4 regions of the Paenibacillus sp. FSL R7-0652 genome follow, and region 4 is predicted to be linked to each of the others. Evidence: riboswitches for the same ligand, from Rfam matches in the RefSeq annotation. Region 4 holds a riboswitch; each other region holds the start of a gene.
The links. Region 4 has a riboswitch for cyclic di-AMP ahead of MKY97_RS06835 (hypothetical protein). Riboswitches for the same ligand answer to the same signal wherever they lie in the genome.
Positions count from the first base shown of each region.

Region 1: it holds a riboswitch for cyclic di-AMP, as region 4 does, so the genes downstream of both, MKY97_RS16400 (3D domain-containing protein) here and MKY97_RS06835 (hypothetical protein) in region 4, are expected to answer to the same signal.
Region 2: it holds a riboswitch for cyclic di-AMP, as region 4 does, so the genes downstream of both, MKY97_RS00510 (C40 family peptidase) here and MKY97_RS06835 (hypothetical protein) in region 4, are expected to answer to the same signal.
Region 3: it holds a riboswitch for cyclic di-AMP, as region 4 does, so the genes downstream of both, MKY97_RS00140 (ubiquitin-like domain-containing protein) here and MKY97_RS06835 (hypothetical protein) in region 4, are expected to answer to the same signal.

Region 1 covers NZ_CP152001.1:3,703,256-3,709,306, forward strand. Annotated here, with positions in the region: gene MKY97_RS16390 (hypothetical protein) at 1-138, opposite strand, end outside; gene MKY97_RS16395 (polysaccharide deacetylase family protein) at 294-1,100, shown strand; gene MKY97_RS16400 (3D domain-containing protein) at 1,275-1,946, opposite strand; cyclic di-AMP (ydaO/yuaA leader) riboswitch at 1,949-2,143, opposite strand; gene MKY97_RS16405 (amino acid ABC transporter ATP-binding protein) at 2,413-3,135, opposite strand; gene MKY97_RS16410 (ABC transporter substrate-binding protein/permease) at 3,122-4,588, opposite strand; gene MKY97_RS16415 (M20 family metallopeptidase) at 4,787-5,962, shown strand.
Region 2 covers NZ_CP152001.1:106,734-112,784, reverse strand. Annotated here, with positions in the region: gene MKY97_RS00525 (YwhD family protein) at 1-370, opposite strand, end outside; gene MKY97_RS00520 (M1 family metallopeptidase) at 472-2,463, shown strand; gene MKY97_RS00515 (hypothetical protein) at 2,474-3,319, shown strand; cyclic di-AMP (ydaO/yuaA leader) riboswitch at 3,582-3,719, shown strand; gene MKY97_RS00510 (C40 family peptidase) at 3,738-4,193, shown strand; gene MKY97_RS00505 (GNAT family protein) at 4,553-5,050, shown strand; gene MKY97_RS00500 (cytochrome c) at 5,199-5,555, shown strand; gene MKY97_RS00495 (4a-hydroxytetrahydrobiopterin dehydratase) at 5,654-5,950, opposite strand.
Region 3 covers NZ_CP152001.1:29,127-35,177, reverse strand. Annotated here, with positions in the region: gene yabG (sporulation peptidase YabG) at 1-437, opposite strand, end outside; gene rsmA (16S rRNA (adenine(1518)-N(6)/adenine(1519)-N(6))-dimethyltransferase RsmA) at 495-1,388, opposite strand; gene rnmV (ribonuclease M5) at 1,402-1,947, opposite strand; gene MKY97_RS00140 (ubiquitin-like domain-containing protein) at 2,102-3,286, opposite strand; cyclic di-AMP (ydaO/yuaA leader) riboswitch at 3,555-3,807, opposite strand; gene MKY97_RS00135 (TatD family hydrolase) at 4,049-4,816, opposite strand; gene MKY97_RS00130 (HD domain-containing protein) at 5,156-6,051, opposite strand, start outside.
Region 4 covers NZ_CP152001.1:1,548,415-1,554,465, forward strand. Annotated here, with positions in the region: gene MKY97_RS06810 (hypothetical protein) at 1-140, opposite strand, end outside; gene MKY97_RS06815 (XRE family transcriptional regulator) at 169-372, opposite strand; gene MKY97_RS06820 (urease accessory UreF family protein) at 633-1,334, opposite strand; tRNA gene MKY97_RS06825 (tRNA-Leu) at 1,835-1,917, shown strand; gene MKY97_RS06830 (glutathione peroxidase) at 2,106-2,582, opposite strand; cyclic di-AMP (ydaO/yuaA leader) riboswitch at 2,973-3,148, shown strand; gene MKY97_RS06835 (hypothetical protein) at 3,267-3,695, shown strand; gene MKY97_RS06840 (HAD family hydrolase) at 3,845-4,543, shown strand; gene MKY97_RS06845 (Nramp family divalent metal transporter) at 4,746-6,041, opposite strand.

The DNA.
Region 1 (6,051 bases), 2.2 Mb from region 4:
ACCGCTTACCCGTTCATGGTCGACATAGAACGTAGCTACAGCCCCGATATGAGCTTTCCCCCCTGTAACGAGAAATACCTTGTCCTGCCCTGCCTCAAAAACCTCTAAACGAATGGATTTCAAATCATATGTACTCATCGTCTCTCCACCTAGCCTTCTCTTTATATGATATATGGTGGAATTATGACTTTCATAACCTGATCTACACAATGAAACTTCTCACATTCGCATAAATGGTTCTCGTGAAGGGCATACCATAAAGAACGAAATTTCTGAAAAAAGGAGGCCGTCCAATGTTTAAACGCCTCGTTATGCCAGCACTCGTTATGGTTATATGTTTTGGGGTTTACCTGGTTCCTCCCGCGGCTGCTTCAGCAAATCACATACCTAATCTGCCCGAGCTTGATCCACCTGCATCCAGCGCCAATGATCGAGAAGAACAGCTGACTTTAGGTCAACTGCGTCAGAAATATGCGGATACTTTCAAGACAAATGGCCCGTCGACCAAACAGGTTGCACTGACTTTTGATGACGTACCCGACCCGAGGTTTACGCCGCAGGTACTGGATGTCTTGAAAAAATATAAGGTTCGCGCAACCTTTTTTGTGGTAGGCAGTCGGGCGGAAAAACATCCAAATCTGGTGAAACGTATGGTGAAAGAAGGACATATTGTAGGCAATCACAGCTACAACCATCCCGAATTCAGCAAGTTATCGATGACTGCTTTTCGCAGACAGATTCTACATACCGGGGATATCATTCAGCGACTGACGGGCTACACACCCAAATTGATTCGCCCACCTTATGGAGATATTAACGAGGAACAGCTGCGCTGGGCCGCCAAGCAGCACTACAGCATTATCAACTGGAATGTGGATTCGTTGGATTGGAAAGGGCTGTCCAAGGAACAAGTGAAACATAATATTCTGTCAACGGTTAAACCCGGCTCCATCGTACTGCAGCATGCAGGCGGAGGTACAGGCTCTAATCTCCAAGGTACAGTGGAGGCCCTGCCAGATGTCATTGAGGAATTGCGACATCGAGGTTATGAACTGGTCACGCTGGACGAGATGCTGCAGCTGCCTAAGGAAAAACAATAAGACACCCGGCAGCCTTAAAGCTGATTGTATAGATAAAAATACAGGGTGTTCCTATCGGTAACCATGAATCTTACTCATTCATGACAACAACCAAAGAACACCCTCTATATGTTAGCGTATCATTTTTCTCTGAATCCCATCAAAGAATCTAGGGAGTTAAGTCAATTTTACTTTTTATTTTAAAATGTAAAGCTCAATATCCTGAAAACCAAATGAACTTACGAACTGTTTACTTCCCGGAATAAAAATGTCGATGCGGTTGCCTTTGATGGAACTCCCTGCATCCAGAGCAGTAGCAACGAAAGCCTGTTTAGGCAGTCCCGGGTGCGTATGCCCCGTCACGAGAACTTTGGTTCCAAAAGGAATCACCTTCGGATCTACTGCAATCGTGCCCAGTTCCAGCGGGTTGCCAAAATAATCAACTGCTCCCCAGCCCCCGTTCTCGGAAGCATCTGAGGAATATGCTGTAGCTTTCACGTTTAAGGTCTTACTATAGTCAAATGTTTTACCCCAGGCTTGGACAACTTTAGTATCCGCGCTTACATCCAGACTCGCTGCTGTAACCGGTTTTTCCTCTGACTTCATCTGAACCGGGGCTGCTTGCGCTTTATTTTCCTGACCTGGAATTGTAATTTTCAGACCACCATAGATGTTATACGGTGAAATGTCTTTATTGGCTTTAATTAATGTGTCCATGGCAATACCATACTGTTTGGATAGGGTGAAGAACGTATCCCCCTCTTTAGCTGTATGAATCGATTCCGCGTGAACCGGAACGGTTTGAATCAACAGTACGGATGTCAGTAATGCAATGGCTGTCTTGGCTATACGTTTTTTGTGAAACATGGTCTTCCTCCTCATTATGCCTGCGAAGTTAGTTGTCGGATTCGGATGGAGGAATCCACCCTATAGGCTGTAAATCACATGCTGAAGCATTATGTACCCTAATTCACCCCTAGCGGCGCGCCGTTCTTATGAACTGACACGTCTGCACTGTTACATCCCCCACACTTCCACTTCGGAAGTTTCGGCAGCATTCAATATATCACAATTTTGTAACCCTAAGCTGTAGTAAATGTTACCAATTAGCGACCGATCTTCTTTGGTCCTCCGGGATTTGTAAGATAACTCCAGAATTTCACATCCTTTAATCAGTCCGTTTATCTCTTACATGGGTAACAGAAACGTTACTTATTTTGTTTTGAAGCCCTGATTTCATTCCTTCTTATGTGAAATGCAAAAAAGCAGCGTTAGCGGACCTCTGCCGTTAACGCTGCTTTTGCTATAAATCCACTCCAGGAAGCGGGATGATTTAGAGTACTTTTGCGAGAAAATCACGTGTACGCGAATGTTTCGGTGCACCGAAAACTTCATCAGGCGTACCTTCTTCAACGATAACCCCGCCATCCATAAACAGGATCCGGTCACCAACCTCACGCGCAAAACCCATCTCATGGGTAACGATGACCATGGTCATGCCGCCCTCGGCAAGACGTTTCATAACTTCCAGTACTTCTCCAACCATCTCCGGGTCCAGTGCAGATGTGGGCTCATCAAACAGCATAACATGCGGCTGCATCGCCAGGGCTCTTGCAATTGCGATCCGCTGCTTCTGTCCACCAGACAGCTGATTAGGATATACATCTTTTTTATCAGCCAAACCAACCGTTTTCAGAAGATCATCGGCAATTTTGTTTGCTTCAACTGCAGATTGCTTCTTTACCTTGATTGGCGCAATCGTAATGTTTTGCTGCACCGTTTTGTGCGGAAACAGATTGAAATGCTGAAATACCATGCCCATTTTTTCTCGCGTAGCATTAATATTGTGCTTGGGATCGGTAATGGAAACACCTTCAAAATTAATTTGTCCCGATGTCGGCTGCTCCAGAAGGTTCAGACAGCGCAGGAATGTACTTTTACCCGAACCCGAAGGACCAATCACTACGACGACCTCACCTTTACCGATGGATACGTCGATGCCTTTCAGCACATCATTTTTGCCATATGATTTGTATAATTGTCTAACGTCTATCACTTGCACCCAACTTCCTTTCCAATCGACCCAGCAGCTTGGACAAAATGAATGTCATGACGAAGTAGATCGCTGCCGCAATAAGGAATGGATTCATTCCTTGGTACGTAATGTTTTTAACTACACTTGCCTGATACATAATATCCACCATACCGATGACGGAGATAATGGATGACTCTTTAATGATGGTCACGAACTCGTTACCGATTGCCGGAAGTACGGCTTTGAAAGCCTGCGGCAAAATGATATAACGCATCGCATCACCTCTGCCCATACCGAGTGAACGAGCAGCCTCCAATTGACCACGATCCACGCCTTGAATCCCTGCACGGAAAATCTCGGCCAGGTACGCACCACTGTTGATGGAGAGTGTCATAATCCCCGCCTGCAGTGCGGAGAAGTTGATGCCAAAGGTCAAGGACACCCCATAGTAGATAATCATGAGCTGAACCAGCATTGGCGTGCCTCGAATGACTTCTACGTAAGCTGTACCAATCCAGCGCAGAACGGCCAGATTATGAAGACGGAACAGGCAGATAATCAAACCGATGATTACCCCGAACAGGACACCGAGAGCCGATAACAGCAGCGTATATCCCACACCTGTTGCATAGAAGCTTTTATACTGCCAGAATACTTCAAAAATATTTTGTGATTTGTTCACTTTATCCGCCATCAGGAGACTCGCATCCGTTACCATCTGGTTGATTTTATCTTCGCTTTTCAGACGCTCCAGCGTTTGATTCACTGCGGTCAGCAGCTCTGTATTGCCTTTGCGAATCCCGATTGCCGCTTCAACCTGCTCTTCATCCGGAACTGCGGCTGCCAAACCGATAATATCATCCAGATAACCAGCAGCCACCGTATCCTCGACAATCGCCGCATCGACACGTTTCGTTTGAAGCTGCAGCACGATATCGGAGATTTTATCCAGAGAAGTGAGCTTCGCGCCTGGAATTTTCTGTCCAATCGATTCCTGAATGGAGCCTTTTTGTACACCGATTTTGGTATTCTCCAAAGACTTCATGTCCGGAAATTTGTCTTTGTCCACATTGCGGATCATAATGACTTGTTTGGATTTGTAGTACGGCTCAGAAAAATCAATACTTTTCTTCCGCTCATCTGTCGGTGTCATGCCTGAGATGACCAAATCTACGCGACCGCTCTGCAGCGCAGGCAGCAAACCGTCAAATCCCATATCTTCAATAACGAGTTCGGCGCCGAGATCTGCCGCAATTTCTTTCGCGATCGCAATATCAAATCCGACGATCTCATCCTTACCGTCAATGACTTTGTGGAATTCGTATGGTGCAAAATCGGCACTCGTTCCAAGCACCAGTTTTTTACCTTTTGAGCTGCTGTCTGCCGTTCCGCTCGCCAGCGCTGCAGGTGCAGCCGCCGTTAGAAAAAGAAGGAATGTTAACAGCATTACGGTGTAACGACTTATTAATTTCAACCCTGTTCTCCCCTTACAATGCTATAATTACTTTTACATATTGATTCGTCAGTCATGTTGATGACTGAGTCATTATAAAGTACAATGCATGATTATGCAATGTATTTTCAAGATTGAATTCTGACTTGTTTCTGAAAAAATACTGCAAAGATGTTATAATCAATAAATTATTTTCATTTTTGCCTAAGGAGTTTACCTATGACACCCAACAAAACACAAATATTTAACGTTATTGATCAATATGCTTCCCGTTTCAAAGATATTTCATCATATATTGGCGCTCATCCTGAACTTGGAAATGAGGAATATTTAGCATCAGCCCGTCTAAAGGAAGAATTGTCTTATCATGGATTCGAAGTAGAAGCTCCGGTTCTTGGGCTGGACACCGCTTTTATCGGTACCTATGCTTCAAGCAAGCCTGGTCCTACCATTGCTCTGTTATGTGAGTATGACGCCCTGCCAGAGATTGGCCATGCTTGTGGCCACCACTTGATCTGCATGATGAGTCTGGGTGCGGCCGTGGGACTAAAAGCAGTTGTTGAAGAAGTAGGCGGAACAATTAAAGTGTTTGGTACCCCTGCAGAAGAGACACGCGGGGCTAAAGTTCCAATGGCGGAAGCTGGATTATTCGATGACTGTGATGCCGCACTTATGGCACATCCATTCTATGCTTATGAAAAATCAGGCAGCTCCCTGGCGATTGATGCTGTACAATTCGAGTTTCATGGCAAATCGTCCCACGCAGCAGCCAGTCCGCATGAAGGTATTAACGCACTGGATGCTGTTATTCAAACGTTTAACGGCATTAATGCGTTCAGACAGCAGGTCAAGAGCACCGTTCGTATTCATGGCATTATCAACAGCGGCGGTCAAGCCGCCAACATCATCCCGGATTATGCTTCTGCACAGTTTTATGTGCGCGCAGCCAGCCGCAAGGAACTGAACGTACTGACTGAGCATGTCATTCAGATTGCACAAGGCGCAGCACTCCAGACGGGATGCAAATTGGTAACATCCAACTATGAAACGTCTTACGATGAAATGGTTACAAATGAGACGTTCTCTGACGCGTTCAGCCAGAATTTGCTGCAGCTTGGCATCCCGCAGGAAGAAATCGTTAGCGGAAATGACCACGGCTCCATGGATATCGGCAACGTTTCCCTGAGATGTCCGTCCATTCATCCTTATATCCGTGTGGTGGATGAAGTTCATACGCTGCATTCCATTGAATTCCGTGATCTCGCGCTGCAGGAGCGTGCACTGGACGGGATGATTTTGGGGGCCAAAGCGCTTGCCGCCACAGCTTACGATGTTCTGAGCAAACCTGAACTGTTGAAAGCAATCCGTGAAGAGTTCGAAAAAGTAGTTCGTTAACCTCAAAAGCTGTCCAAGGGGTGGCAGTCACAAGTTAATTTAAAGTTAGGTTAACCGGCTTGTGCTCCAATACAAGTTTGCTGTCCTCC
Region 2 (6,051 bases), 1.4 Mb from region 4:
AATCCATCCGGTTCACGTGATCCGCGAGAAGCTTCCAGCCGCGTTTGGCCTCTGTATCGATCCACATCTCACACGCCGTCGCTCCACCGTACAGCTGCCCTTGCTCCGTACGATCCACAGCTACCCACACCAGCCACACTTGACGTCCGTTGGGAACATCTTCTCGATTCGTCGAAAATTTGATGCCGCGCTCCACCTTACTCTTTGCGTGCATTGCACCGACGTCAATCTTGGCTTCACCCTGGTCAATGATGACCGGAGAAAGGTTGTTCAGATCAATAGAACCTGCGCCGAAGCCTTTGTGTTTACTTTTGGCACTCACGATATTCAAGGCAATCTGTTTCTTGCCGTTTTGCTCATTTTGGTCCATGTTTATAGCCTCCAAGAGTTGATACAAATATTTTAACTAATAATCGGCCCATTGCAAACATATACATGCTGTAGATGCTTGTCAACGGGAGGTATTTATCGATGATTCCACGACGCGCCAAGAGCTGGCTCACCGCATCCCTGGCCCTGTGTTTGCTTGCCGGAGGGATATGGATCATGCTCGGTTACAATCGTTCCACTTCATCTGAACTGCCCATACTCGCTCCGGAATCGGGCAAGCCCCAGCTTAAAGCTCCAACCCCTGCCCCCCCGGAGAGCGTGCAGTCTCCTACAGCCGAGGTGTACAGCAATCGGGTAGTGGAATACCACATGGATGTAAAGCTGACCGAGGGGAACACACTGCAGGGCACACAGGCGATCACCTGGATCCATCCGGGGAAGAAAACAGTGAACGAGCTTTATTTTCATATGTACCCTAATGCATTCTCCTCTGCAGATAGCACATTTATGAAGGAATCCGGCGGTAAGCTTCGGGGCGATGTCATGCCGGTAGATGGCTATGGCTCCATGAAGTTTGTTGATATGCAGACAGAGGACGGGCTTTCTCTGCTGCACCGGATGCAGTATGTACAGCCGGATGACGGGAACATCAAAGATAAAACACTGATTAAAGTGCGGCTGCCAAAACCCGTAAAAGGCGGGGAAAGCATTACAATCCGCACAACGTTCGAAGTGGAGCTGCCGAAAATTTTTGCCCGGATGGGCAAAACCAATGATTTTGTTATGGCAGGTCAGTGGTTCCCTAAACTCAGCGCCTACGAACCCGCAGGAAGAAGAGGGCGTACAGCAGAAGGCTGGAACCTGCATCAGTATCATGGCAATTCCGAGTTCTATGCCGACTTTGGCATCTATAGTGTTCGTATTCGGGTACCCGAAACATACAAAGTAGCCGCAACCGGATTCCCAACCCAACAGGCTGTTCTGAAAAATGGGGAGAAGGTGTACCAGTTTTATGCCGATGATGTACATGACTTCGCTTGGGCAGCCTCACCTGATTTTGTATATGCAGAGGAGCCCTTCTCAGCTCCTAACGTGCCGGGTGTGCGCATCAAGCTTTATCTCGACCCGGCACACCAGGATCTGAAGGAACGTTATCTCTTTGCCGCCAAAGCCGCATTATCCAATTACAGCAAGTGGTTCGGACCTTATCCATATGCCACCTTATCTATTGTAGTCCCGCCTAAAGCGGCAAATGGCGCTGGGGGAATGGAGTATCCAACCTTAATTACGGCCTTCGGAGCCGATGATACAACCCCAGGTTACGATCTGGAGCGAACGGTGGTGCATGAAATCGGGCATCAATACTTCTACGGCATGGTTGCGAGCAATGAATTTGAGGAGGCCTGGCTGGATGAGGGATTCACCTCATACGCAGAAGACAAACTGATGGAACAGGAATACGGGCTAATCCCGAACCTGCCTGTACAATCCGGGCTGATCACATCTCCCGCTCCATTAACACAGCCCTCCTGGAAGTTTGACTCACAGCAGCAGTATGCATCCAACGTATATACCCGGGGGAAGCTCGTACTGCTTGGCATCGAACAGCAGGTCGGAGCCAAACAAATGGAACGCATCCTTTCAACCTATGTTAAGAAATATCGCTTCAAACATCCGGCAACGGCCGATTTTCAAAAGGTAGTCGAACAAGTTACCCGGGCCTCTTGGGCCGATTATTTTGACCAATACGTTTACAGCGGCGGCATGGCCGACTTTGCCGTGGAGAGGATCAAGGTTATTCCTGTGGAAAAGGATGGGGAAACCTTGTACGAATCCTCAATTACAGTTGTCAAAAAAGGAAGTGACTTTCCGAAGGTTCCTGTTCGGATCGCTTTTGAGGATGGACATACCGTAACCAAGCAATGGGACGGCAAGGAGGATCGCATTACCTATAAACTCACGTATACCTCTCCCGTCTCCTGGGCGATAACCGATCCCTTATATGACATCGTGCTGGAGAACCGCCATATGAACAATTTCCTGAGAACTAAACTGGACGAGCAAGTCCAGTCCCGCTGGAATATGAGTGCTGCGAAACTAATTGAAGCTGTATTCGGAGGTCTGTCATGGTGAGGTGGAGACGGTGAAAGCAAAAATTCGCGAAGGCTGGTTTCTCGTCCGTCAGCATATGTTCATTGCTGCAATTTTATTTCTCTATCAGCTTGTATGGGGCTATTTTATCTACCGGTTGGTTCAGTCGGCAGTTGTTCCTCTACTGCTTCGTTATCCGACCGAGGATGCTGGAGAGCTGAGCACGCTTTTGTTCAAAATGGAAAGTCAGCTGCGTCTGTCCGGCCCTGAGGTCCAGCGTTATCTCTGGATTCTGGGAGGTATGCTGCTGCTTCGCCTGCTGATCAGCCCTCTTATTCAAGCAGGCCTGCTCTATTCCCTGCAGCATTTTAATACCGCAGAAGAACGTATTCCGTTCATCCGCGGCATCCAGAAATTGTGGAAATCGATGCTGCTGCTGCACCTCATTCGCACAATACTTATGCTGCTTCCCGCTTACTGGCTCATACCTAAACTGTATTCAATCTTCATGGACAGTTTCCATTCTATTCATCTACTGCTGCCCGGCATCCCATATGCTGCAGGATGGATCATCTACGGATGGATTGTGCACCATATGATGCTCTATATGCAGTTCGGTATCTCTGCTCCGGGAGAAGAAGGAAGTCTTCACGGAATGCTCAAAGGGCTCTGGATTGCTTTAACCCGCATCTTCACAGTGATTGGCATCATCCTGATACTCGGAATGGTGCACTTACTCATCTTTGGTGTATTCACATCTGCCTCATGGTTCTTGACCGGACTTACCGGACTGATCCTACAGCAGACATATCCGCTTGCCAGAAGCCTGCTCAGCATGTGGAAAGTATGTGCCCATTTCCGCTTATGGCAGTCCACATCGTCCCCTAATACTGACTAGATCATTTAAAAATTGTTACCATCTCATGTTAAACAATTCATCCATTGTGATGTGTAAATACGCAAACCTCGACCTTCCCCCGTCAAAGGTCGAGGTTTTTTTTGCTAATTTTACTGCTAAACGTTGCCAAAGCACCACTCCTCTGGTACAATAATCGCAGTGAGTTTTTAGTAACAACTTTGTAATCTTTAAATCCTTATTTGTAACAACTTTAAATCTAAACTTTAAAATTAAATTTTCTTTTCGTTTTTTTACAGGTGCACAACTAGCAGAGCCAAATTCCTTGCACCTGGGAAGCGGGGGAACCAGTTATGGGTGAATTGATCTTGATACAGAGGGATCATAGGGGACCTTCAACCGAATCCTTAAGCTAACCTCGCAGGCATTGGAAGGGGTATATCACTTGTTTAAGAAGAAATTGACCGCAGCAGTACTTAGCCTCACATTTGCATTATCACTTGGTGCAGGCAGCGCATTTGCAGATTCTAAGATGGATAAAGTCATCGATTCAGCAATGGGAACTACATACAAAAGCGGAGGCACAACGCTTGACGGTTTTGACTGCTCCGGTTTCACACGGTATGTATTCGACAAACTAGGTATTGATTTGGCTCGCCAATCCAGCTCTCAATATGACATGGGTGATTCCGTATCCCGCATGGAGATGAGACCTGGCGATCTGGTATTCTTCAACACAACAGGTAAAGGCGTATCTCATGTAGGTATTTTCGTAGGAGATGGCAAGTTTGCGCACTCTTCTTCTTCCAAAGGTGTAACCATCAGCTCTCTTAGCGAGAACTATTGGGCTAACCGCTACATTGGCGCTAAACGGATTATGAGCACGGACACATATGAGTCACTGGCCCTTGAGTAGGGACAAGCTGTAATCAACATGATGCTGGAACCATTAACTATACTGTAACGAAGTAGAAGCATAAATAGAACCGCCCGGTACATTCTCCGCAGGAATGTATCCGGCGGTTTTTTTGTACTTCTATCCCCCTGCAGCTGCTGCTCACATCCATCATTACATGTATGCGAACCATCAGGGTTCATTTTACTTCGTTTGTCCGTGCCCTTATGATGTTTTTACCCATCCCGTTATAATATAAACGGAATGAGCCGGACTTTTGTTTCATTTTTTTTCTGAAAATTGAAAACTTGCCAAATGAACAGCTCTTTTGTAGAGTGAACAAAGAACGGGTAACGGAAGAGAGGAGCACACACTGTTATATGAAGAATGAAGCCCCTTTGACGTTTCGTGTTGTACCGATGCAGGAAGAACACGCAGCACTTATATGCAGCTGGCAGTATGATCCGCCATACAATATTTACAGCTGGCTGCCTTGGGATCAGATGAAAGCACTGGAAGTCGAATTTGGAGATGCACGGCTGCGTCATGAGCAGTATGCGATTATCCTGGATCAACAGGATCAGGTCTATGGGTTTGCTCAATATTTTCCGCTTCAGGGTGTGACACGGATTGGCCTCGGAATGCGTCCGGAGAAGTGCGGTCAAGGACAGGGAAAAGCCTTTGTTACAGCTATCGTTCAAGAAGCCATTCGCCGTAATCCTTCTAACGAGATCGATCTTGAAGTACTTACCTGGAACAATCGCGCCATTCAGGTATATCTGAAATGCGGATTTGTCATCCAGGATACATATGAACGTCAAACCCCGACCGGCCTGATGCCCTTCCACTGCATGGTCTACGAGGGTCCGAGAGAGTAAATTGCAGATAAAATGGTCTCATTTTGTCTCTCTTTTGTGATTAGTTCAAAAAATTACCACAAAATGCTATGATGTAACGACAGCTTCCGTTATAATGATAGGGATAGTTTGGGTTAGATGATCTTTCATTCTGGAGGGGACACAAGGGATGCACAAATGGATCATGAGCGGGGTATTTTTTGCAGCATGTGCTTTAGCTATTGTTTTAATGTTTACGCTTCCAGGTAAAGAGGAAGCGGCTCAAGAAGCCAAACCGTCCATGCCTGAAGTAGCTATGGATGCCGGACAGGCTGAGACGCTGGTGAAAGCGAACTGCATCTCTTGTCACGGTGATCAGCTTCAAGGTGGGGTAGGTCCTGCACTTGCCAACATCGGCAGCAAGGATGATGTGGAGAAAATCTACTCTACCATTGTCAAAGGTAAAGGCGGCATGCCTTCTTTCAAAGGCAGACTGCAGGATGAGGAAATTGCTCACATCGCTATGTGGTTGGCAGAGAAAAAGTAAGCATTGCCGTTAAGACACGAAGACATCAAAGAGGCTCTCGTTCTCCCGGCCGGGAGGCAAGAGCCTCTTTTGCTGTTCGTTACCAGTATATCCTGAGATTATTCTGTTCTCATTTTTTCAAAGGCTTCGTTGTACTGCTCTGCTTCTTTAATGTCTACTGACGTAATGCCGCCCTCATCCCAAGATGTAAGACGCAGCGTAACCGTTGTATAATCAATAGTAATAAAAGGGTGATGATTGAATGCCTCCGAAATCGCTGCGACTTCGTCTACAAAGGCAATCCCTTTCATATAGTTAGAAAACACAAATTTGCGGACAATCCACCGTCCCTCTTCCAGTTCCCAGCCCTCAAGCCTTCCCAGATGAGCTTCGACTTCCTCTTGCGTAAAAACCATGCGTTATCTTCCTCCCCATATGATGAGACATCGCGGATCTTCATCCACATGACCATCGACACCTTTGCATGCTGCCCACACAGCCTTAAAGGCAGGCCACC
Region 3 (6,051 bases), 1.5 Mb from region 4:
CGGTATAACGTATCTGCCATTGCTGATTCATGCACATACTGTCCTTCTGCAGGAACACGAAGCTGTTCATACAGATTCATGCTTTTTTTCAAATAATTCGGGTCACCATCCAGGTGCAGCACCTTGCCGGGCATTTCGAAATACGCAGGCTCCTGCTGTGCAGCCCATTCCTGCATCAAACCTTCCCGGTTACGCTCTGCCTGCTCCATACGATGCTGCTGCAGGCGGGAGAGCGTCTGATGGGCTTTAATATGTGCCTGACGCGTTTTTGCACTCTGTGGTTCGTAAGGAACCTGTATCAAATCGTCCACCGGGGAGTCAGCCAGCAGCCGGAACTCGGTCCCTTTAATGACCGCAGCATCTGACTGGAGTCCTTCTACCCGAAAAGTCACATCGCCACCGTATGACTTCCGAACGACCAAGTCTCCGATATTCATCACCATTATCACCTCTACCCCATCGTATGGGCAGAGACCCGGATTGGTTCATTAAAATTACAGTCCGCCGCGAACCCCGGCTTCCCACATTACCGTGCTGAGGGTCGCATACTCCTGCAGACTTAATGTCTCTCCGCGCCGTGAGGGCTGTATACCTGCCTGCTCCAACAGTTGATCCGCCTGCTCTCTGTTCTCCTTCGAGAAGAAGCGGGCTTTAAGATTGTTGGAGATTGTTTTTCTCCGCTGCGCAAACGAAGCCTGCACGACTTCAAAATAATGCTGTTCGTTCGGAATCTGCACTGGAGGCTGGTCACGAACCTTCAGCTTAATAACTGCTGACTCTACGTTAGGCTGCGGGATAAATACGGTAGGCGGTACCACACAGACCAGTTCCGGCATACTGTAATACTGCACGGCAATACTCAGACTTCCATAATCCTTGGAACCTGGTGCCGCCGCCATGCGTTCAGCTACTTCCTTCTGGATCATGACCACGATGCTGTCTACAGGCAGCTTCTCTTCCAGCAGCTTCATCATGATTGGCGTCGTTACATAATAGGGAAGGTTCGCAACAACACTTACTTTATCAACCGAAGCGAAGTCTGATGCAAACAGCGCAGCCAGATCCAGCTTAAGAACATCTCCGTGATGAATGCGTACATTGGGATACGGCTCCATGACCTCTCCAAGGATCGGCAGCAGACGTTGGTCAATTTCCACAGCCGTAACAGGACCAGCCGCACGCGCGAGGCGCTCCGTAAGAGCTCCAATCCCCGGACCAATCTCCAGAGCGCCCTTGGACTCGTCCAAATCGGCAGCGCCCACGATTTTGTTCAATATATTTTGATCGATCAGGAAGTTCTGTCCCAGACTCTTCTTAAAGGAGAATCCATGCCTCTGAATAATTTCCTTAGTGCGTTTGGGTGTTGCAATTTCAACGGTTTGTTCCATGTCTTTCATAACCTCACAATCCTTCACGTTCGATTTGCGCTAATGCATCGGAGAACTCTTCTCTTGTAATCTGGAAAACACTCAGCCGTTTGTGAAACTGTTTGCCGTTGCAATACCCGATCCCCAGCAGGTTGCCCATCTCCATGCGTCTTGCTGCAGCTTGCGGGTGTATAATCAGTCCTGCCTCAATGAGGTCTTCCCAATCAATCAGACTTGGTGCACCTTCATAGGATGTGTGTACACGTGCCAGAGCATGACGTATGGCCTCCGGTGAAGCATTCTCAACGCCGATATCCCCTTTACGTGTCGCATCTGCCTCTGGAATGAACGCATGTTTGCAGCCTGGAATCTTATTGGCAATGATTTTACGAATACGCTCACCCGCATGGTCCGGATCTGTCAAGATGATGACACCCCGTCTCTCCTGAGCAAGTGCAATTCGCTTCAGTATACGCTGATTAATAGCAGAACCTCCGGTTTCGATCGTGTCTGCTTCAACGGCCCTTCTAATGGCTACCGTGTCGTCACGGCCCTCCACAACAATTACTTCTTTTATCATGTTCCAATTCTTCCTTTCTAACGCAAAAAGAAGAGGAATATCCTCTTCTCTGCCAAACGGCGGAGGAGACTGAATTCAGACTCCTCCGCCGCATATTCCGCATGAATCTTCATGCAACTATTTTATAGCATTCCCATTTCAAAGTAAAACGATTTTAGTTCGCTTCCGGCTTCACGGGTCCAATCACATATACCGTTTTGCCTTTCTTACGTCCGAAATTCAGGGCATGCTTCACACTGTCATAATAAACATCAATTTTGTTGCCTTTAATCGCACCACCGGTATCTTCCGCACGACGGAAGCCTAGGCCCTCGATGTATACCCACCAGCCAATTGGAATGACTTTCGGATCAACTGCGATAGTGCGGCCTTCCGTTACACGAGTACCGGAAGCTGTCTTCGTACCAATGCCTGGCTCTTCAGCAGAGTAGGCTGTCATGGATACATTTTTCAGAACTTTAGAATATTTAAAAGAATTCCCGGAGACCGTAATCACCTTGCTGCCCGAGGCAGATGTTTTCTTCGAGTTCGATACTGCTGTTTTGCTGCTTTTCGAAGTTTTGGCCGATACCAATTGAACCTCTGGCTTTTTCTCAACCGGCTTCGCTTTTGTACCTACTGCAATAACTTTGTCTACACGATTGGAAGCAATCGTTTTGCCGACCATTTTTTTGGAGACGAGTTCTCCATCTTGAAACACTTTTTCGATATGCTGCACAAGTGTGCCTTCCTGACCTTTCACTACTACACGATTATCCCCTTGGAACAAACTAGGATCTGCTGTTTTGACAACCTTGTAGGCAATCGGATGCTTCACGTCCACTGTACGCTTTGTTACACGCACTACACGAATCTTCATATCCGATTTTACAGTAGTTCCGAGCGCTGGATACACTTTATCATGCTTTGCAACTTCAATACCTGATTGCTGAATTACATCTTGTACCGATGAATCGGTTGTATACAGAGTCTTGGTGTCTCCGTCTGCCGTAATGTTAACTGGGATGGCCCGCTCAATAACGATTCGGTCTCCGTCCGTAATCGCCCCATTCATGGGCATGGATACCTTGTCGTGAGGGCTGACTGTGATTGACTGCTCCTCCAGCATTTCCTGAAGCATTCCTGTACGAGTCTCTACCACTTGAGCTTTGCCGTCAATAACCAGTGAAATCTGCTTCCCGGCCTGACCGTAAACGACTAACAAGATCATGATTGCAAGCGCAATTGAGAATATCGCGATCAGTGCCATTTGACGCAAGTTCTCATGCTTCCACCGCAACGCGAAAGACTTACTGGATGATCGTGACTCATGGGTCTCTTCTGGTTGGAATCTGCCCACTTCTCCGTCCTCCTTCATAGCCTCGCCGTCTAAAGTAATGCATGATGTCTTTGACGCGACTATACCAAATTTTCTACAGAACACAGATCAGAGGTAATGATCGGTCCTGCACCATGAACCCCTCTTCGCAGCATGATGTCATCCTCCTGAATACTTACCGTATGATGACTCTATTTCTTTTATTCAAAACAAAAAAAGCCAAAGAAAGAGTGTAAGAGACTCTTTCGTGGCTTCCGAATGATTTGAATATCGGAAATTCATGCACGAGGTTGCCTCTCTTTTTCCGCTTGCGAGGTTAGCTGTCGGGTTCGGGCGAAAGAGAGCCGCCCTATCTCAGGTCACCCGCTCATGGCGGACGCCCTTGAATTCACCCCGAGACCCAAAGAAGAAATCAAATACGGCTTCGCAGAACATTCCACTGTTTTGGGTCAGCGAACGATGCGCATCGGCTGCATTCACCGATGTTTAAGCCCTATTGGTTCCCCCGCTCTCCATTAACGGAGACTCAGCGAGATTGATTCATGAAAGTAATGTTGTCTTATCGGAAAGTGTCCCTTTGTTCATCCCCCGAACATCTGTCCAATTTTCCGCACAACAATTCACTGAAAAGATGATATCCTGTTTTGATGCATGTTGTAAAGCATGGATCAAGTACGTTTTTCTAAATATTTGGTTAAAATATTGTAATATTCTTCAATAATTCGAATCAAAGAGCAAATTACCTCTCGTTAGCTTCCTTTTTCACCTGATTTACTCCTTTTTTTACCGAATCCCAAATCGTTCCATGGCATTTTTGGTGGTTATTGCAGCAATTTCCTCCACCGAAATGCCTTTAATTTCCGCAGCGGCTTCAGCAACCAGACGTACATGCGCTGTTTCATTTCTCTTTCCACGATAAGGGTGAGGTGTAAGATAAGGGGAGTCTGTTTCTAGAAAAAATCGATCCATCGGAACCTTGGCCAGCACCTCTTTAGGCTGCTTCGCATTCTTGAATGTGATTGGCCCTCCAAAAGAAAGATGGAAGCCCAATTCCAGACACATTTTCGCCGTCTCCCAGCTGCCTGAGAAGGAGTGCATCACACCGCCAACCTCACTCGCTTTCTCTTCACGCAAAATACGTACAATATCCTCATGGGCATCCCGATTATGGATGACAATGGGCATATTTAATTCACGTGCCAATGCAATTTGTTGTCGTAATACGCGGTGCTGTATTTCCTTAGGTGAGGTGTCCCAGTGATAGTCCAGACCGATTTCACCAATGGCTACCACCTTTTCGTGTTTGCACAAAGATGCAATCCATTCTAAATCACCCTCCTGCATCGTGATTGCATCCACCGGGTGCCAGCCTACAGCTGCATAGATGAAGTCATACGTTTCAGCCAGTTTCATCGTCGTTGGAATCGTCTCCCGATTAAAGCCAATGTTGATCATACGAGTAATGCCTGCATCAACAGCCCGCTGGATCATGTCCTCTCGGTCTTCGTCGAATTGTGGTGCATCGAGATGTGTATGTGTGTCGAATAACATAGTGTTTATTTCTCCCTTCATGTCGAAAATCGAATACCGATTATATGCATTAGAATTTTGAATTTATTTTTTTGAAACACAAATTTTGATTGGGACATGCCGCGATTTCTGTATTTTCACTTTTAATACTCAAGCTACTATATATAGAAGGAAAATAAAAAGTCAAATCTACATCTTGCAGCTAAACCGGATTTAAAACTGTATATTTACTCACTTTGATTACAAAATTATGTCGATCTACATATCCTCGCCATTAAAGCAGATTAATGTATCATGTAAAATAGCTCTTTTAGAAAGTCTTTTGATATCAAAATGTTTCACCTGCCGCATCATTCATGATTACAAAAAATAGGGGCGTATATGGGACGGTAATTCATGAAGGATGGCATCAACCTTGTTCTGAGGATAGTACAGATGATGTTTGCCCAGATGAAGTCCACTGATCGAACGTACAATATCAGACACTTCTGACAACTCGTGCAGCTTGTCCTGCCTATCCAGTAAAAGAATCTGCTTATCCGTGGATTGATCTGGACGAAACACGTCGTAAGGATTATCCGTTGGGAAATCAACCTCAAGATCGTATTCCGGATTCAACCCTGCATGAGCAAAAGCTTCCCTAATTTCTTCAACCATGTCCAGATCCGTCTGTTCGAGCTCCACATACTTATACAATCTGCGATCCATAAAGCGTTCGCACAGCTCACTCAGAACAGTATCGTCCTCTTTACGCCACTGCATAAAGGCTGTTTGAATCAATGATTCATCAAGCTGCAGATATTCATCAACGGAAATTTCTCCATAAAACAGTTTGGGCAGTGGTTCTACCATAAAGCGGAACGGAAAGCTCTGCTCCACTAATGCTTTTGCCCGTTTGAAGATTTGCCGTAATATAATTTCCGAGCTTCGCGTTACGGGATGGAAGTAAATCTGCCAGTACATCTGGTACCTTGACATCAGGTAATCTTCTACAGCATGCATGCCGGACTCTTTAACCACGATTCGCCCATGAAATGGACGCAGCATCCGTAGAATACGGTCCAGATCAATTGTGCCATAATTTACGCCTGTAAAGTAGGCATCCCTGAGCAGGTAATCCATCCGGTCAGCATCAAGCGGGCTGGTCACCAGATTCACAACGATTGGTTTATCATATGTTTTCTGGATGACTGAAGCCACCTTCTCGTCAAAATCAGGAGCGTACCGTCTTAGAATCGCCCCTACTTCGGTATCCC
Region 4 (6,051 bases):
GTGTGTGAAAAAGGTCTATGAAACCCGCGTTCCCAGGCTCGGTTGCAGCTCCGAATCATCCAATGCTGATCAACGATAATCAGCTGATGGTTGGTCGATTGGAAAGACAAGCTTTCGAGGTCTGATGTCACATATCTCACGAGAGAAATCCTCCTTTGATGAAAATGGTTATCGCAGCTCCTCGGGTATGTCCAGAATATCAGCGACCAAATGCCTGAATCTGGTTGCTTTGCGTGTGCCGTGGATAAGGTTGGACAGACGATAGGGTGGAATGCCATGCTGTTCGCAGAAGGTTTTCTGATCGACCTGCAGTTCGGTTAGGCGTCGTTTGATAGCCCATCCGAACGGAGTGACTGGTTTTTTCTTGTTCAAAATGGTTCACTCCTGAATGGATTATAGTATTCAGCAAGCTTGTATTGGTGTAAGATATATAGAAATGCGAGCTGTGATTTCCATTATATACGTATTTACGTCATCTAACAATTAAAAAATACGGAAATAAGTGTATTTTTTGAATTAATATGACGTAAATACGTTTTTATAAGCTTGCAAAAAAGTGAAAAACACGCCAGCAAGGGGATTGCGGCGTGTTTTTTTGTATGCATTTTTATAGAAGGGTGGAACGGGGAGAGTTATGCTCTGTAAGCATGGAGGCCTGCCCCGAGCATGTGAAAGTTGGGGAACAAGGGCTTCATAGACAGGGATGCGGGGGGCATATGTCCATCTGGAGAAGAGGTGCTCACGGTCGTCCATTCCTTCTCTAGGTCTGTGGTCAGACGACCCAGCAGTTCCTTGGTGACTTCTTCAGTTAGAGGGATAACTTTGGAGGCTTCGGATATACAAGCATACATGGCTGAATGCAGGTAACCGAGAACCGCCTCTTCGACGGGGATGTCAAGGTGGTGGTTAATCCAGGCGTGAACGGTAGGGAGGCAGCCAACGGAATTGTATTTTGCGAAGATCTGTTCAAGCGGGCTGAAGTCAATCCACGGATGCAGGGCGCGCGAGAGTTTGATTAAACGTTTGCCTATAGCTGATGCTTGTTCTCGAAGTTCAGCGGGTGTGCGCTGTACATGGACCAGTTTGTCGATCAAAGCGACACGCCAGGTGTCCTTATGATCTGTTGCGGTGTAGATGCCTTTGATCGCCATGCCTTCAAGACGCACAAGACTAGGGTGAAGCTGGCATCGCATGAACGATTCGATATCCTCGGCAGTACGTATGGAGCCTTCCTTGATATGGGTGTTCATGCCGAAGAGATGGGAGAACCCTCCAACCTGCACAGAGGGATCAAGCAGTTTCGCGTAATCGAGAAGCTTATTCCCACGATTCAAGATCTTTCGCCTCCTGTGTACAGTTGTGTAAATTTTCCTAACTTGATAAAGGTTTTTTTGAAAATTTGTGTGTAAATCCGAATTATATGATATATATTTTCACATAATAATCGGTGTTTTGTCAATAGTTAACAGAAAAAAAGACGTTTGTATAGGCCTGGTAAGTATTTTGTGTTATATAAACTTACACAAGCTTATTTGTGATAAAATAATTTGATTCTTCTAAAGTTCCTATTTCGAAAACGGATGGATTTACTCCGTCTTCGTGTGGCCTCTTTTTCGCAATCAGATTAATGTTATGTGCTTACTTCAGAGTTATGACAAAAATTTGCGCAGTTAGATGGAATTTGAGCAGTTAAATGAAAAATGAAAGGAGAAAGGAAGCTGAGTTGTATAAAAAGAAGTGTTATATTCAGGCTGCACAAGAAAATCTAGATAATTGCTTTACTTTTAAATAAGATTCCGGTATAATCAATTCTGTTGCCGATAATTTACGACATGCGGTCGTGGTGGAATGGCAGACACGCTATCTTGAGGGGGTAGTGGGCGTATGCCCGTGGAGGTTCGAGTCCTCTCGACCGCATTATATGAAGAGATACCTGAGAAGCTTTCCATAATGGAAAGCTTCTTTTCTTTGATCAGAACTGAAGTTCCGCAGCTCAATGGAACGTTCTGAACTAGTTGAAGCGGGTACAGCGAAAAAAAGCCATCCTGAAGCCTGAGCCTTGGCTCTTTGGTTTCGGATCGCTTTTTCATTTTATAAAATATAGTTTATTTCAACAAAGCCTCAATATCCTCTTGAATTTTGTCTGGTATCGTCTGCGGAGCATATCGTTTCACTACTTTCCCGTTCTGGTCAACCAGGAATTTGGTGAAGTTCCATTTGATTGCTTTCGAGCCGAGCAGGCCGGGTGCTTCTTTGGTAATATGTTGGAAAAGTGGATGGGCGCTGGAGCCATTGACGTCAATTTTTTCAAACATAGGGAAGCTGACACCGTAATTCATCTGACAGAACTCGGCAATATCATCGGAGGAACCTTTCTCCTGCGCAAACTGATTGCTTGGGAACCCAAGCACTTCAAACGGAGCATCCTGGAATTTATCCTGCAGCTCCTGCAGGCCCTTGAATTGAGGTGTGAGACCACACTGACTTGCTGTATTTACTATTAACAACACTTTGCCGCGATACTCGGACATCTCAATCTCTTGTCCGCGAAGGGTGTTTACTTTGTAATCATAAACTGACATAGGGATCGCCTCCATCATCTTGTTCTAGATACATTCATTATATTTTATGCAATTAAGTAATGCAAAACTTATTTGGCTTCTGCGTTGTTATGACCATCCTTGGTGTGTAAGATCGACGTAAGATTGAAATCGTTGTGAAATGTGATGATCCATTTTTGTGCGGCAGAGAATTAGACAGCTTGGAAGAGTTGGATAGCGTATAACCTCATTGTAAGCGTTATTATTGAAGATTATTGCCGGAAATCTGACGATTCAGTGATCTGGCCGCACTTTACATCATCATGGCACAGGTGTATGATTCATAGCGTAATTTGAATTTTAATAAATTTATACCTGAAAAACGAAACAAACGATAATATCGATCGGTTCTTTATTCAAGATGTACGAACGATGTTTTAATCGCTGAGTTTCCATTCATTAAGGGTGGAAAACGGGGGAACCAACAGGATGGGCTGTATTACAGCAGCAGACATCCATGGGGTGAATTTTCCGGTGACAGCCGGAAATAGGGCGACTCTCGCGCCCGAATCCGTCAGCTAACCTCGTAAGCGTTAAAGGGAGAGGCAGCAAACCGCACGCTGGTTCATGGCGTTTTCGTCATGGATTATTTAAGAAGCGTTTCGGAGGCCTTGGTCCCCCACGCTTCTTTTTTGTTGTCTTTTCACGCCAAGGGAGGAACGAACAATGGATAAAGAGATGATTTTGGTGACGGCTCCGAATGAAGCTGGACGTAAATTTGTGAAATTGCTGATGTACAAAAAAATGCCTTTTGCCGTTCTGACGAATAGTGCTGGTGAGGAGCGCAAACTTCGCCAGATTGGCGTAGAACATGTGATCCGCATGAATACGGCAGCGGCTGAAAAATGGTTTTTGCCGCAGGGCAGTGTAGGGAATGTATTTATTTTTGAAAATAGTCTGAACTTGACCTGCCGTTATCTGCAGATTTGCCGGTCATGGACATCCAAGTCCCTGTGTGTGATCACAGAGCAGAGCCATCCTAAAGGGATTTATCGGGGGATGGGGGCTGACAAAATCGTGTATTCATTGAACGGAGAAGTCGGTTTCCTTCTCAACAGCTGCAGCAAACAGGAAGCTGAAGTCAGCAGCTTATGATTGAGATTGATTCGATGTAAGACGCCTGCTATAATTGCAGCTATAGACTAACGGAATTTGAGGAGACTCATGCTTGTCGTGGGTCTTCTTTTTTTATGGATACAGTATGCAAGCTAGGGGTGACCTGCGGCTTATGAGGAGGAATCGGCGTGCCGGATATTGCCGGATTGAAGTGGTTGTTTTTTGATGTGGGGGATACGCTGGTGGATGAATGGGAGCCGGTAGACGATATCATCGGTCAATTCGTTCGTGAAGCTTGTGCTTATGGCTATCCAGTGAAAATTGAAGCGGTACGAGAGCTGTTTGCATCCTGTTATCGTAATTATGAACAGTGGCCAATGAAAGCTGCAATACGTACATATATTCATGATGAAGATCACCGCAAGCAGATTCAGGACAAGCTGAAATTCCGCAAAGAACTGGAGCGGCCCTTCCCTTCGGCGGCCAAGGTGCTGGAACGGCTCTCACATTACTATCGTATTGGCATCATAGCCAATCAGAGTCCTGGAACTGAGACTCGGCTGGAGAGTTACGGACTTCGGAAGTATGTCGATGTTCTGGCCTGTTCAGCGGAAGAAGGCGTGTCCAAGCCGGACCCGGAGCTGTATGCGGTTGCGCTGAAACAAGCTGGATGTGCTCCAGAAGAAGCGGTGATGGTCGGAGACCGAATCGATAATGATATCATACCAGCACGCAGCCTGGGCCTGCATACCATCCGTATTTTACAGGGATACGGAAGGTTTCAGCCCGAAACGTCGGAAGATGAGCGGGCGGACTGGACTGTTGAATCACTGGACGAACTGCTGCCCCTGCTCATACCTGATGACGATGCAAGTAAACCTATATAACGATCTGGTCGATGAGATCGGATTCGAGGTATAGGTGTCTGGGTGGCTTAACAAAGCAAAGACACCAAAAGGCTGATGCGCCCGTGTACTGCGGCACATCAGCCTTTTTTTATTTTGGAATGATATAAGCCTAAATCCTTTTTACACAGAAACGTTGATTGAAAGGAACAACCTGAAAAGCGAAGCGTTCGCCTTATATAGGTTAGAACAGCATGATGGTCTGGATAATGAGATATACATTCAGCACAACGATGATGGCAGCAATGATCCAGGAAACGATTTTGAGCCAAAGTTTGTTGACAAAAGGTCCCATGCTTTTTTTGTCGCTTGTAAACATGACAAGTGGAATGACAGCAAAAGGCAATTGCAGAGATAGAACGACCTGACTTAAGATCAGCAGTTCTTCTGTGCCGTGTTCACCCGCAATTGCGGTGACGATGACAGCTGGGATAATTGCGATCAGACGGGTGACCAGTCTGCGCAGCCATGCCGGGATACGGATATTCAGGAAACCTTCCATGACGATTTGGCCCGCCAGTGTGCCTGTAAGGGTGGAGTTTTGACCGGATGCGAGCAAAGCAACGCCGAACAGGATACTGGCAATCGTTGTGCCGAGCAGTGGTGTCAGCAGATGATAGGCATCTGAAATCTCGGCGACCTGTGTCATGCCTGCACTGTGAAATACAGCCGCAGATACGATCAGAATGGCGGCGTTGATGAACAGTGCGAGTGTTAAAGCAATGGTTGAATCCAGCGTAGTATAGCGAATGGCTTCTCTTTTGCCCTGAGTGGTCTGCTCAATCTGGCGGGTCTGTACAATGGAAGAGTGCAGATACAGATTATGGGGCATGACGGTAGCGCCGATGATGCCAATCGCAATATACAGCATGGCCGGGTTTTGCAAAATCTCGGTGCTGGGTACAAATCCGTGAAGAACACCGCCCATATCGGGTTTTGCCAAAAACAGGTCGATGCCAAAACAGAGCGCAATGGTCGCCATCAGCACAATGACGAGTGTCTCCAGTGCACGGAAGCCTTTGTTCTGCAGTACCAGAATGAGAAGCACGTCCACAGCGGTAATGATCACCCCGTACAGCATAGGGATATTAAATAGAAGCTTGAGAGCAATTGCCGAGCCGATGACTTCAGCCAGATCGGTAGCAGCAATCGCCAGCTCACATAGAATCCATAACATCATGACAACAGGGGGGCTAAAACGTTCGCGACAGGCTTGAGCCAAATCCCGCCCGGTCGCAATACCCAGTTTGCCTGCGAGGGACTGAAGCACTACGGCCATCATGTTTGAAATAAGAATGACGGATAGTAAGGTATATCCGAATTGGGAGCCGCCTGCGATATCAGTGGCCCAGTTCCCAGGGTCCATATAACCGACAGCTACGAGATAACCCGGACCAACAAAAGCAAGAAATTTTTTCCACCATGCTGCATTCTTAGGGACTTTCATGGAACTGTGTGCTTCACCCAGTGAAGGGGCCATTGATGCTGCA